2 regions of the Clostridium sp. MB05 genome follow, and region 1 is predicted to be linked to the other one. Evidence: a T-box and tRNA genes for the amino acid it is inferred to sense, from the RefSeq annotation. Region 1 holds a T-box; the other holds one or more tRNA genes.
What was found. A T-box is a leader RNA that pairs with one kind of tRNA and senses whether it is charged. The one in region 1 lies ahead of metG (methionine--tRNA ligase), so its partner is inferred to be a tRNA-Met.

Region 1 (7,862 bases):
AGATTAAATTATTCCCCAAAGTAATTTAATCTAGGGTTTTTCCTTTTTATTTTATTTTTTCTTCTTTTAATCTTTTAACTTCTTCAAAGGCCCTTCTCTTATCTATTTTATCAAATAACACCTCTAACTCTGATACTTTGCCACTTTTCTTTTCTACATAACTCCATATAGGTTCATCTAAATCTAATGCTTTTCTAATTTTTTCACATGTATTTGGAATAAATGGCTCTAGCAAATTAGATAGGTTTATAACTGCTTGAATACATTCATATATTGTATTTATACACTTTTCATTATTTTTTTCTTTTTCTACAAATAATTTTTCATCATTAAAATACTTACTTATCTTTTTAATAAATGACAATATTTGCGAAAGAGCCTTTTTGAAACTTCCTTCTTCTATACTATCTCCTACATCAAAATATAAATTAAGCACTTCATTTTTAAAATCCTCTGATACTTTTCCATTTGGTATATTAGAATTATACTTATCATGAACAAGTTCAATTGTTCTGTTAACAAGGCCTCCAAAGCAATTAACCAAATCTCTATTTACTGTATTTATAAAATCCCTCCAAGTAAAATCGGTATCTTTAACCTCTGGCGAATTTAAGGATAAATAATATCTAAAAGTATCAATATTATAATTGCCAACTATATTGTCACCCCATATTGCCCAATTTTTAACTGATGAAAAATTTTTTCCTTCTAGCTTCATATATTCGCTTGATATTATTCTTAAATTAGGATTCTTTATTCCAATCCCTGCTAATATAGCTGGAAATATAACTGTATGGAAGGGTATATTATCTTTACCATGAACAAAGTAAATTCTTGAATCTTCTCCTTGCCAATATTCCTTCCAATCTTCATTTCTTTCCTCTAAACACTTCATGCTAGCAGTTAAATATCCCATAACCGCCTCAATCCAAACGAATATTTTTTTATCATCATATCCTTCTAAAGGAACATCTACTCCCCAATTAAAATCTCTTGTTACAGCTCTATCCCTTAAACCCTCATCTAAATATCTTTTTACTATCTTTTGAGCATTTTCTCTCCAACCTTTTTGCCTAATTAAAAGTCTCCTAACATCATTTTCAAATTGCGAAAGTGAAAAGAATAAATGCTTTGTTTGTGTAACTAACTTTTCTTCACAATAAGGACACTTTTCTTCCATATATGCCTTAGGTAAAAACTCATTACAGTTTTCGCAATATTTTTGATCAATTTCCTTTTCATATATGTATCCCTTTTTATATAAATCTAATATAAACTCTTTAACCTTATTCTCATGATAGGTAGAGTGAGTTTTAGCAAATATATCAAGAGAAAATCCTAAGTCATCAAAACACTTTTTAAATTCATTATGATACTTAACTACAGCATCCATAGGGGTTATTCCCTCTTCTTTAGCTCTCATAGTTACAGGAGTTCCGTGACAGTCTGTTCCTGACAAGAACACAACATCATCTCCCATAAGCCTATGATATCTTGCAATAATATCTCCTGGGAGTAATACTGCTATTCTTCCTAAATGTAGTGGCCCATTTGCATATGGCCATGCATTTCCTATAATAATATTCATAAATATCCCCTCACTATTTTCTTATTGCTTTATTTTTGTATTCCAAGTAAATCTTCTGCTCTATCTATAATATATTTATAAGAGTCTTCTATCCCCTGATTATAAAATTCTACTGCTAATTTATCCATAAAGAAATCCAGTATCATATTTGATGCTAAATCACCTAATTCCTCATCTCTTTCTTCATAGAAATAGGTTTTTATTTCATTCTTTAAAGCTTCTCTTTTTTCTTTAGATATATCGAATGTTTTTTTCATATCAATGTCTCCTTATTATAATTATTTTTTTATAAAAATTTGAGGATAGGTTCCCCTATCCTCCTTTATCATCATTTTTAAAATAAACTTAATTAAATTATAAAGATTTATCTTACTTGACTTCCAGTTGGTAATTCTCCTGGATTTACTACCTTTAACAAACTATCATCATCTGTTGATGCTGCTAATATCATCCCTTGTGATAACTCACCTCTTAATGTTACCGGTTTTAAGTTAGCTACTAATACTACATATTTCCCTACTAAATCTTCAGGCTTGTAGTATTGTGCTATTCCTGAAACTACCTGTCTTTCTTCTCCATTTAAATCTACCTTTAATTTTAGTAACTTCTTAGCTTTTTTTATCGGTTCGCAAGCTAATACTTTTACTACTCTTAAATCTATTTTTTCAAAATCCTCTATTGTGATTTCTTCTTTTATTGGAGTAATTTCTCTTTTTTCATCTTTTTTATTTTCTGCTAACTGAGCTTCTCTTAAGGCATCTAATTCTGCTAGCTTCTTATCAACATCTATTCTTGGGAATAAAGCCTCACCTTTTTGAACCTTAGTTCCTACAACAGTACCATTAAAGCTACTTAAGGATTCAAAAGAAATATTAGTTGTATTTATTTGTTCATTTATTTTCTTGCTTGTATCTGGTAAGAATGCAGATAATAAAACTGATGCAAATCTTAAACTTTCTACCAAGTTATATAATACAGTACCTAATCTTTCCTTCTTTTCTTCATCCTTAGCTAGTATCCAAGGAGTTGTTTCATCTATATATTTATTTGCTCTTCCTATTAAATCAAATATATATTCTAGAGCTTCTGGAATTCTTAAATCATCTATAGCTTTATTAACTTTATTTGTAGTTTCTAAAGCTAAGCTTATTAATTCATCATCAATAGCTTCTTTGCTTGAGTTTTCTGGTATAGCTCCATCAAAATACTTTTCAATCATAGCTACTGTTCTTGAAAGAAGGTTTCCTAAATCATTACAAAGATCTGAGTTTATCTTCTTTATAAATATTTCATTATTAAATAATCCATCTGATCCAAATGGTATTTCTCTTAATAGGTAATATCTAACTGCATCTACTCCAAAATGTTCCACTAATGTTACTGGGTCAACAACATTGCCTTTAGATTTTGACATCTTTCCACCATCAACAAGTAACCATCCATGACCAAATACTTGCTTTGGTAATGGTAAATCTAAAGCCATTAGCATAATTGGCCAATAAATAGTATGGAATCTTAAAATATCCTTACCAATTAAATGTACATCTGCTGGCCAATATTTATCATATAAGTCTTTATTTTCACTTCCATAACCTAATGCTGTAATATAGTTTGAAAGAGCATCTATCCATACATATACAACGTGTCCTTCATCAAATGTTACAGGAACGCCCCAATTGAAGCTAGTTCTTGAAACACAAAGATCTTGAAGACCTGGTTTTAAAAAGTTATTAACCATTTCATTTTTTCTTGATTCTGGTTGTATAAACTCTGGATGAGACTCTATATATTCCATTAATTTATCAGCATAATTACTCATTTTGAAGAAGTATGCTTCTTCCTTTGACTTTTCTACTGGTCTACCGCAATCTGGGCAGTTTCCATTAACTAATTGAGTTTCTGTCCAGAAAGATTCACATGGAGTACAGTATAGGCCTTCATATGATGATTTATATATATCTCCTTTATCATATAATTTTTTGAAGATATCTTGAACAGCTTTTATATGGTAATCATCAGTTGTTCTTATAAATTTATCATAATTGATATTCATCATTTTCCATAAATCTTTTATTCCTGCTACTATTTCATCTACATGCTCTTTTGGTGTTATACCTTTTTCTTCTGCTATTCTTTGTATCTTTTGACCGTGTTCATCTGTTCCAGTTAAAAACATTACATCATATCCAGTTAATCTCTTATATCTTGCAAGAGCATCAGCTGCTACAGTAGTATAAGTATTTCCAATATGAAGCTTAGTTGATGGATAGTAAATTGGTGTAGTTATATAATATGTCTTTTTACACATATCTTTTCTCCTCCCTAACATGGTTTCTTCTTTATAATAAAAAAAATCTCTATATAGGTATATTAAGACCTATATAGAGACGTATTATACGTGTTACCACTCTATTTCATACTTATTTCGCAATAAATATCTCAATAGGTGAAATTTATTCACCTTGCAATATAACGGTTGCTACCGTATCCCTCTAACTTAATAAGCTCAAAGAATCTGCTCCAAGTCCATATTCATGAAGATTACTGTCACTAGCTTTCACCTTACCTAGTTCTCTTTTAGACTATATTTCTTCACTACTCTTCTCTTCACTGCATTTTCCATTTATTATTATGATATTCTATATTAAAAATACTGTCAATTATTTTTAACAATTCACTCTTTATCAAACTTTTTCTTTATTATATTATCTATCATCAATCTTGATAAAACAACCATAAATAAATTAAATGCTAATAAAAAAGTAAAAGCACTTTCTCCAATTATAAATAATAATACTGCATTAACTATAAATAGTAATGTTCCTACAGATCCATTTAACTTAGCCACTAACTTATTTGAATATTCCCATGCTAAGCTACTTTGTGTTGAATATTTATTTTTATATCCTATTTTCATATCTGGATATTTTGTAGATTTTGATTCGTACAATCCTCCTACAATAAACAAACCTAATGGTATTATTTCTGTTAATACTAAATAAACCCAAAAACTCATATAATCAATCCTTATTAAACATATTTGTAATATTTATATTTTATAATAGTAATAACTATATCTGCAATATATATTTATAAGTATGTAGTTACTAATTAAAATTAATTAGTAACTACATACCTATAAATATAATCCTCAAATTAAAAATATGTACTATTTCATATAGTCTTATAATTTTAAGTCATATTTATAACACTAACCTTATATAAGTTATATGCTATAATATTATAAAAAAGATTGGAGTTGATACTGTGAGAAAATTTGACTTACCTCATATTGGTTATAGAAATATTAAAACAGCTCTTTCTGTTTTAATTTGCCTAATATTTTGGCCGAATTCTCTTTTTGCTGCAATTGCAGCTGTAATCTGTGTACAAGACACAGTAGAAAACTCAGTTAAAACAGGCCTTAATAGATTAATAGGTACATTACTCGGTGGTATTCTAGGCGTTCTTTTACTTTTTACAATAAATAAATTTAATTTATCATCATTCTCTGCAATAATAGCTGCAATTGGTGTATCTTTAATTATTTATTTGTGTAATCTAGTAAAAAAGCCAGCTGCCTGTTCTATTGCTTCTATTGTTTTAATTGGTATTATTATATCACCTAATTATGATAGTCCATTAATTTACTCTTTTAGAAGAACTATAGAGACAGCTTTTGGAATAATGATTGCAATTGTTATTAATAAATACATTAACCCACCAGAATATAATAAAACTAATGAAATTAATTCATCAAAAGATGATAAAACTAATGAAATCAAATGATATTATAAATATTAAGGAGAACAACATATGAACTTTACTATCCCTAAAGTTGGACTTAGAACTATTAAAACTGCAATTTCAGTATTTTTATGTTTATTGCTATTTCCCCACGAGCCCTTTTTTGCTTGCTTAACTGCTGTTATCTGTCTTCAGAGTACTGTTTCAAACTCAGTTAAAATGGCCATAAATAGGGGTGTTGGAACAATAGTTGGAGCAGCTATAGGATTATTATTTTTAATTCTGTGTAGATATTTCAAGTTTAATATTGAATCCGACATTTTAAGCAAATTATTGATTTACTTTACTATAGCTATAGGTATAATAGCAGTTATATACTCATGTAACTTAATAAAAAAGCCAGGAGCAATTAATGTATCTTGCATAGCCTTTCTTGGTGTAACAACTATTCATGCCTTTTCTGATCCAATTTTTTATGCAGTTAATAGAACTGTAGAAACTCTTTTTGGTATTTTTATAGCTTTACTAGTTAATAAGTTTATAGTTCCACCAAAAGAATAGTATATAATTTAATAAAAAATGGACAATTAGAAATTGTCCATTTTTTATTTTCAATTATTATATTTCTCTAGTTTCATTCTTTAAGAAATCTATCTCTTCTTTATTTAAATATTGATTTAACTTTTCAAATACAGTCTTATGGTAATTATTTAGCCATACTTTTTCTTCTGATGTTAGCATTTCTACAACTACTCCATTTAAATCTATAGGGCAATATGATATAGTTTGAAATTTATAAAACTCACCGAACTCTTCTGATTTAATATCTTTAACTACTAAAAGAGTATTTTCTATCCTTATTCCATGCTTTCCTTCTTTGTACACCCCTGGTTCATTAGTTATTATCATACCAGGCTCTAATACCGTTGTGTTTCCCTCTGGCCTTATTCCTTGTGGTCCCTCATGTACATTTAGGAAATATCCAACTCCATGACCTGTTCCACACTTGTAGTCAATACCATATTCCCAAAGAGGTCTTCTTGCTAATATATCTAAGTTCATTCCTGTGGAACCCTTTAAAAATTTAGCTTTACATAAAGCTATATGTCCTTTTAATACTAATGTGAAATCTCTTTTTTCTTCTTCAGATACCTTTCCTAAAATGAAAGTTCTTGTTATATCTGTTGTTCCATCAAGGTATTGTCCGCCAGAATCTAAAAGGAACATACCCTCTTGTCTTAATTCATAATCCGTTGCTTCCGTTGCTGAATAATGCATCATTGCTGCATGCTCCTTATACCCAGCTATAGTAGCAAAGCTATCTCCTTTATAATTTTCTCCTTGTGCTCTAAGGCTAGTTAATCTTTTACTTGCAGATATTTCTGTTATTTTCTCTTTTCCTATATTGTCCTTTAGCCATTTTATAAATCTAACCATGGCAACACCATCTCTAACTTGAGAATTCTCTATATTGTTTATTTCAACTTCATTTTTTATTGCCTTTAGTCTTGTTGTTATATTAACTTCATCTATTATTTCTATATCTTTACTTAAACATGAATATATTTTAGCATTCAATTTATTAGGATCTATTATAGTTGTTTCATTTATTAATTTAACATGATTTCCTATTTCATCATAATCATATATGTTAAATCCCTGAGATATTAAACTTTCCTTTGTTATATCATCAACCTTTTGCTTATCTATATATAAATTAGCATACTTTTCATTAACAATAATGTATGAAAGTGCTACAGGATTAAACTTAACATCATTTCCTCTTATATTGCATAACCAGGCTATATCATCTAAAGATGATATTATATAATTTTTAGCCTTTTTTTCTCCCATATGGCTTCTCACTTCTTCTAACTTCTTTGAAGAAGACTTACCTGAATATACCTCATCATGTATAAATATTTTATTTTTAGGAAGTTCGCTTCTTGTTAACCAAACTTCTTTTAACAAATCATTATCCATATTTATATGGAATCCAACATTTTTTGCTATCTTTAAGAAGCTCTTATATTGATTTACCGAAAATAATCTTCCATCAAATCCTAATACTTCTCCTGATTTAATATTTTTTTCAATCCACTCTTCAATAGTTGGATATCCTATCGTCCTCATTTTCATAAGTGATATTCCACTTCCAATTAATTCTTTATCAGCCTGAATAAAGTACCTTCCATCAGTCCATAAATAAGCAGAGCTTAACCCCACTAAAAGAGTACCTGCTGAGCCAGTAAAACCTGATATAAACTCTCTTCCTTTAAAATAGTCAGATACATATTCACTCTGATGAGAATCACTACTTGGAATAATATAGTAGTCAATATTTTTTATTTTCATTACTTCCCTAAGTTTAGCTAAATTGCTCATATTAAATGCCCCCTTAATAATTTTATATTTATAATTATACCCTATATACTTTATGAGATTCCATATATTCACTTAATTCTAAATATATTATATTTTCTGAAAACTCGTTGATTTACCTAAGTTTTTTATATATAATCTAAAT
Region 2 (7,862 bases), 670 kb from region 1:
TCTTCCCCCTCTACCAATTTCCTGATAGTAACTTTCTAAATTTTTGCATAGAGTAAAATGTATTATATACCTTACATTAGATTTATCTATTCCCATGCCAAAAGCATTAGTTGCAATCATTACATTAAAATTATCTTTTAAAAACTCATCTTGATAATAGTTTTTTTCATCATCCTTTAAACCACCATGATATTTAGCTACAGATAAGCCTCTTTCTTTTAAATAGTAATATAAAGCATCAACTTCTTTTCTAGTTGCACAGTAAATTATTCCTGAAGCTTCTTCATTATCTTTAATATAGTCTTTTACAAATTCTGCTTTATCTTCTTCCTTATGTACTGATATAGCTAGATTTTCTCTATCAAAACTACCTAAATATGTATATGGGCTAATAAGCTCTAAAAGATTCAAAATATCTTTTCTTACTTCTGTAGTTGCTGTAGCAGTAAAAGCAGTAACTACAGGTCTAACATTTAAGCTTTTTATAAAAGGAGATATAAACCTATAGCTCTTTCTAAAATCATGTCCCCACATAGAAACACAATGGGCTTCATCTATGGCAATTTGACTTATCCAAAGCTTTCTAAGCATTTTATTAAAATATTCACTTTCTAATCTTTCTGGAGCTATATATAAAAGCTTAACTTCGCCATCATAACATCTTTTTAAAATTTCATTTATTTCATCTAAGCTTTGAGTACTATTTATATACTCTGCTTTTATTCCTATATCATTTATAGAGTCTACTTGGTCTTTCATTAAAGATATTAAAGGAGATATAACTAAAGTAATTCCATTAAGAATTAAAGCTGGTATTTGGTAACAAATTGACTTTCCACCACCAGTAGGCATTATACAAAAGCTATCTCTTCCCCTTAAAATATTAGATATTATTTCGCTTTGACCTTCTCTAAAGGAGTTATATCCAAAATACTTTTCTAACACTTCTATTGCTTTATTCATAACGTTATCTACTCCTTTCTCTTTAAAATTCTACCATATTTTTTAATTATTAAAACATTTCATATAAAAAATTATATGATTACGTTTTCAAAACTCTAAACTTTTATACTTTCCTCTAGCAATAAATAAGTAAGATTCCTATATTAATAGAAACCTTACTTATTTAAAATTATAATTAACGTTTACATAATTATGCTTATTGATTTAATATTTCAATTATCTTCTTGTTTTGTTCCTTTGTTAAATTAAGTTTCTTTGTTATATTTAATAACTTTTCAAATAATTCATCTTCACTTATTAAATTTCTTAAATAGCCAGTTATAGTATTACTTATTTTTAAAACTATCTGAAGAACTTCTATTCTTTCCTCATTTTTAAGTTTATTCTGTTCTATAGATCTATATAATATATAGCCATATACTGAGCATAATTCAACATAGTCTATTATTTCTTCTGATGATATTTTATTTATCATACATTCAATTTGTACTGGTGAGTACTTTTGGTATATATCATTATTTATATTAAAATGTAAAGCTGCATTAATAAATTCATCCTTTAATTCATCCTTTAATTCATTTGTTACTTTTTCATTTAAGTAATTTAAAACTAGCTTATATATTATAACATCCATTACTACAGTCCCCCTAAATAATTCCTATACTTATAATTTATCATAATATTTATAATTTTGAAATTATATTCTTTAAAATTTTAAATATATTTTATATTTATAAAAAGAATACCTTCTTTAATGAAAGTATCTTTTCATTTATCTATGCATAATTACTATAATATTCTATTTAATAGTGGTGTTCTTCTCATTAGCTTACTCCTCTCCATAGACCTCTTCTACCTCTTTTAAATATGGTATTGAAGGTTGTGCTCCTTTTCTTTGAACTGCTATTGATGAGACTTTATTACCAAATGTTACTGCTTTTATAAGGTTTTCCTTATTTAGATTTTTTGTATCTAACTTAGAACTTAAACCTCCTATAAAGCTATCTCCTGCTGCTGTTGTATCTATTGCATTAACCTTAAATGCTGGTACTACTTCACAGAAATCTTTTCCTATTACTGCTGCACCTCTTGCCCCTAAAGTAATAATTACAAATTTTACTCCTTTATCTAGGAAAATTTTCGCTGCTTTCTTTGCATCTTCTAAATTTTCAAATTTACCACCAGTTAAGACTTCTGCTTCTGTTTCATTTGGAACTATAATATCTGTTACTTTTAAAAGTTCATCATCCATCGTTTTTGCTGGTGCTGGATTCAATATTGTTACTTTTCCAAATTCTTTAAATTTCTTAAATGCCTTTAATGTAATTTCTTCTGGAGTTTCAAATTGAGATATAAGTATATCACTTTCTTCTAAAGCTCTTATAGATTTATCAATTTCCCCTTCATTCATTGTCATATTTGATCCTGGTGCAACAACTATTGAATTGTTCCCATTTTCGTTAACCATGATAATTGCCATTCCTGTTGCTTCTTTGTCATCTTCATATATGAAATTTACATTTATATTATCTTCTTTGAGTTTGTTTTTTAATATTAGTCCATTATCATCTTTACCTATTTTAGATATCATGAATACTTCTGAACCACTTCTTCTTGCTGCTACAGCTTGATTAGCTCCTTTTCCTCCTGATATCTTTTCAAAAGATTTTGATAAAATAGTTTCACCTACTTGAGGTATATCCTTAACCTTTAAAACTAAATCCATATTCATGCTTCCAAGTACACATATCTTATTCATAAATCTCTCTCCTAAATGATTTATTATTTACTGAAGCGGTTTAGTGAATCGCTTAACTAAATAATAAATCATTCGTAAACGTTTTGTAATGGTTTTTTTAATATTTTTAAATTTTTTTTAAAATATTTTAATATTTTCCTTTACTTTTGTTAATAATAGTACTATACTTAACATACTGACTGAGGTTAGTACATTGATATCGCGGGATGGAGCAGTTGGCAGCTCGTCGGGCTCATAACCCGAAGGTCGTAGGTTCAAGTCCTGCTCCCGCAACCAATATTTAAAGATAGTGTATAACTAGAAATAGTTTTACACTATCTTTTTTTAATTTCTTTTCTATATATTGACATAAAAAAAATACAATGATACTATATCATTAAACACTGTTCAATAATTAAACGACGTTTAATAAATTAGGAGTTAATTATGACTATAGAAAAAAGAAGAGATCGTGAAATAGAAGAAATGAGAGAGCTTATTCTTTCAGCAGCAAATGAAATTATAGCTTTAGAAGGCTTTGAAAAATTATCTATTAGAAAAATAGCTAAGAAAATTGAATACTCACCTGCTATAATTTATCACTACTTTAACGATAAAGAAGAAATAATAAATAATTTAATGCTAAAAGGATATAAAAAAATAGTATCTGCTATATCTTCAGCCGAAACAAAATCTAATTCTGCTGAAGAAAAATTAATAGAAATGACTAAAAATTATATAAACATAGCCCTAAGTATGCCTGAAGAATTTATGGCTGCTCAGTTAAATACGTCAAAAGAAGCTTTAAAATACACATCCTATTTATTTAAAGGAGCCTCAAAAGAAAAAGTAGCTCTATCTTCACTATATAAATGCTTACAGGATATTTATAAAGATAAACCCATAGATGAAGAAACCCTAGAATTAACTGCTCAAATTATAGCAGTATCAACATTAGGACTTATAATAAAGCTATCTATAGAAAAAGATATGGAAGAAGAACAAAAGCAAAAATTAATTGAGTTTTACTCAAAGGAAATAGTATTAAAAATAGCTCACAATAATAAATAGTTAGGAGAGGATCTATTTGAAGACATTATTTAAAATATTAATGTCACTAATACTTTTATTTTTGCTTATTTTTGTAGGAGGAATTTTTTATTTATCTCGAGGTCTTAATGAAGGTATGAGCATTAGTTTAAATGGCATAGACATTTCTAAATTAGATGATGGCAAATACACTGGAGAATATGATTATGGAAGATGGACCAATAAGCTTGATATTACAGTTAAGAATAATAAAATTACTGAAATTTTAATTAAAGATGATGTTACTTTTTCAAAGCCAGGTGTAAGTGAGGAATTATTTAATAAAGTTATTGAAACCCAAAGCACTAAAATAGATGCTATATCTGGCGCAACAGTAACATCTAAAGCTTATCTTAAGTCTATAGAAAATGTATTAAATAAAAAATGAGGTGAATTAAATGAGTACTTTAATCCTTTATTCAAGCAAATACGGATGTACAGAAAAATGTGTAGAATTTATGTCTAAAGAACTTAAGGATAAACCAAATATAATTAACTTAAAAAACTCAGGAGATATTGATATTTCAAAGTACGATAAAGTCATTATTGGCGGATCAATATATATGGGTAGAATACAAAAAGAAGTAACAGAATTCTGTTCAAATAATTTGAAAGAATTAAAAGAAAAGCAAATTGGTTTATTCATTTGTGGAATGCAAGAAGGAGATGCAATAAATAATGAACTCATTGAAAATTTCCCGCCAGAATTAATTAATATAGCAATATCAAAGATCCATTTTGGAGGAGAATTCAATTTTGACAAAATGAACTTCTTTGAAAAGTTTATAGTTAAGAAAATAGCCAAAACATCCTCCAGCAAATCAAATATATTAAATGATAATATTCATAAATTTGCTCAAGCAATGAATTCTATTTAATCATTATAAAGAAGGAGATATAATATTACGACGACTTGGAGCTTGCGAAGTCGCAAGTAATATTATATCTTCCCACTAAATTATCTTACAAAAGAATAATCAACTTTTGCTAATCTATTTAATTTATCTGAATTTATATTTGCTATTTCATCTAATAAGTATTCCTTTAACCATAATTTATTTTCTGGTTTTAAGTTCTTTTGTACAACTATTTTTTCACTTACTGCTACAGTCATAATAGCAACTAAGACGGCTCTAAATATTTGTTCATTATTACTTGCAGCTGCAACCCCCACAGAAATTAATCCACATAATATTGATTGAATTCCTAATATATTACTAAACTTATCTGGATATCCATCTACATGAAATTCACTAAATCCATCTGTTAAATAATAATCTTCTGACTGAACTACCACTATCGTATTATATCTTCTGGAAAAACTTCTTAATTCTACTCTAATTTCTATATCCTCCATAAGTTTAGTATCATCAAAATTCTTGTTTTTTAATTTATCATTACTATGGAATAATACGTTAAAATCCTCTAACTTTCCCTTTACAACATTTATATTGTATCTACTTATAAATCTTAATGCTACTTCTCTTCTGAAAAATGAGAAACTTATTCCCATTATATCTAAGACTACAGGTATCCTCTTTCTTCTTGCTACCCTAAGTGATTTTTCAATAGCATCTACTTTTGAACTATTTAAGTCCTCTAGATTTATTAATAGGCTCTCACATTTAGAAGTTATATCTTGAGCTTCTTCAATAGAATTTGAAATTAAAGGATTACCATTATAGCATAAAATACCTTGTGCTAAATCTCTTGCTGTGACTAAATTAGAGATACAGTGTATAAGGGGGTGCTTTTTTTTCTGCAAGTTTAAACTCTCGTCTAATGCCCTTATACCAATTTGCATTTCGTATCCTCTCTTACATCCTGAACTTAAATTTTAAAGATGTAATTATATTTATACTACATCTCTATATATTATTCGACTTTATTTTTATATGTTACATATTTATTCTATATAAATAGTTTTATTATATATATGTTCTAATTAATACTCTACATTATCTATATTTAAACTAAAATCAATAGTTAAAAGTCAAAATATAAGTTTAGTAGCGAATTAGAATCATATATATTTTTTTATTTTACATATATAGGTTCTTTAAAATCATCTTATAACTATATTACTTACAACAATTGAAATACTAGATTAAATGTAGAAACTTTAATAGAATCTATATATATTTTGGTATATAATTAAAATTAATAGTATTAATATACTTAATCTATATATAGTTTTATTATTCTAATATTTATACAACATATAGTTATATATCAATAACTACTTATACATTCTAATTAGAATATACATTAAACTTAATTTATAATTTTAAGGAGTAACTTATGAATTGGATAAAAGAAATTAAAGAATATAAGCCATACAATGATCAAGAAGCTACTGATAAAGAGGCTATTTTATATTCTATAGATAATTTTAATAATCTTTTAACTAGAGAAAATCCATTAGCTCATATAACTAGCTCTGGATATATAGTAAATAAAGATAAAACTAAAGTCCTTATGATTTATCATAATATATATAATTCCTGGTCATGGACAGGTGGACATGCAGACGGTGATGATGATTTACTTTATGTAGCTATTAAAGAAGCAAAAGAGGAAACTGGAGTAAAGAATATAAAAGCGTTAGATTCTAAAATTTTCTCATTAGATGTATTGCCTGTACCAGCTCACATAAAAAGAGGAAAATTTGTATCCTCACATTTACATTTGTCAGTTGCATATTTACTAGAAGCTGATGAAAATGATGAGCTTATAATAAAAGAAGATGAAAATAGCGGTGTAAAGTGGATTCCAATAGACGAAGTTGGAATTTACTCAACAGAGCCAGATATGATAAAACTTTATGAGAAATTTAATCAAAAAATAAAAGAAATTTATAATTTTTAAATTTACTATAGAGTAAAAAGTGGACATATGTAAATTTACTTATTCCGTTGCTCCGCTCTAAGTCAACGCAAACTTACATATGTCCAATTACAAACTGATGGTAAGGAAAATCTTATTTTTTTATAATTTGCTATACTTCAAAAATCCATCTTCTAAAATTATTTCTATTTTTTTAGTCTCATTTAAATACTCTATATATGATTTTAACATTCTTTCAATAACAATGTATTTTCTAATATTCCTTATTCCTATTTTCCATTCTTTAACTATTTTCTTAATTACATCTTCTTTTGTCATAGGCTTATCTATTAATTCACATATCTTATTTGCTCTATCCTTATAAAAGTTTATATTATCTTCTATAAGCTCTGTTATATTATCATATATTCCTTTATGAGCTACTATGTATTTTATGCTCTTTAAACTATGCAATTTTTCTTTACTTTTTAAATCTTCCTTTAAAATAAAAGCATATGGCATTTTTGCTCCTTTCATAACTTCATAACTAATAAGCGTGTCACCAAGATATGAAACATCATCAGGAGTTGTAATACATATATGTGCTGCACTATGACCTGGCGTATGAAGAATTTTAAAATTACTTCCAGCTATATTTACAATATAATCATTTTCTTTTATTACAATATCTACTTTACAAACCATATGGCCAAAATACTCTTCTATTTCCTCTAAGCTTTGATCACAATAATACATCTTAAGATTAATTATACTACTACAAATAAAAGCTTCAGTTTCAGACATAGCAACTGGGCATTTATACTTTTCTTTAAAATAAGATGCATTACCTATATGATCTATATGAGCATGGCTACATATAATTCCAACTATATTAAATGAATTTTCTTCTAATAATCTATCTAATTTCCCTCTTTCACCTTTAGCCAAACCGGTATCAATCATTACTATATTATTTTCACTAACCCTATAAAAAGGTATATATGTCATTCCTGTATCAATGCAAAATGTATTTTCTCTTACTTGTATAATCTGCATTTAATTCCTCCTATATAAATAAACTTATAATGTGTTTTAAACTATATAACTCTTCTCCATTCAATGTTTATATAAATACATTTCTTATTATACTATTAATTTAAAATTAATAGTATAATTGCACATAAATTTAGAGGGTGACTTTACTCACCCTCTAAATAATAGTTTACTATATGTTAAATTCTATAGT

Region 2: it encodes a tRNA-Met, which carries the amino acid that the T-box ahead of metG (methionine--tRNA ligase) is inferred to sense. The anticodon was not compared.

Annotation. Positions count from the first base shown of each region.
Region 1 covers NZ_CP174370.1:507,348-515,209, reverse strand. The annotation lists gene metG (methionine--tRNA ligase) at 47-1,588, opposite strand; gene ACH36K_RS02525 (DUF2164 family protein) at 1,618-1,845, opposite strand; gene metG (methionine--tRNA ligase) at 1,953-3,917, opposite strand; T-box leader at 3,969-4,208, opposite strand; gene ACH36K_RS02515 (hypothetical protein) at 4,263-4,604, opposite strand; gene ACH36K_RS02510 (FUSC family protein) at 4,856-5,377, shown strand; gene ACH36K_RS02505 (FUSC family protein) at 5,405-5,896, shown strand; gene ACH36K_RS02500 (aminopeptidase P family protein) at 5,954-7,720, opposite strand.
Region 2 covers NZ_CP174370.1:1,175,205-1,183,066, reverse strand. The annotation lists gene recQ (DNA helicase RecQ) at 1-963, opposite strand, end outside; gene ACH36K_RS05625 (hypothetical protein) at 1,160-1,597, opposite strand; gene rbsK (ribokinase) at 1,793-2,722, opposite strand; tRNA gene ACH36K_RS05615 (tRNA-Met) at 2,923-2,998, shown strand; gene ACH36K_RS05610 (TetR/AcrR family transcriptional regulator) at 3,149-3,772, shown strand; gene ACH36K_RS05605 (FMN-binding protein) at 3,789-4,178, shown strand; gene ACH36K_RS05600 (flavodoxin domain-containing protein) at 4,189-4,668, shown strand; gene ACH36K_RS05595 (hydroxyethylthiazole kinase) at 4,749-5,594, opposite strand; gene ACH36K_RS05590 (NUDIX hydrolase) at 6,092-6,658, shown strand; gene ACH36K_RS05585 (MBL fold metallo-hydrolase) at 6,779-7,672, opposite strand; gene yedF (sulfurtransferase-like selenium metabolism protein YedF) at 7,856-7,862, opposite strand, start outside.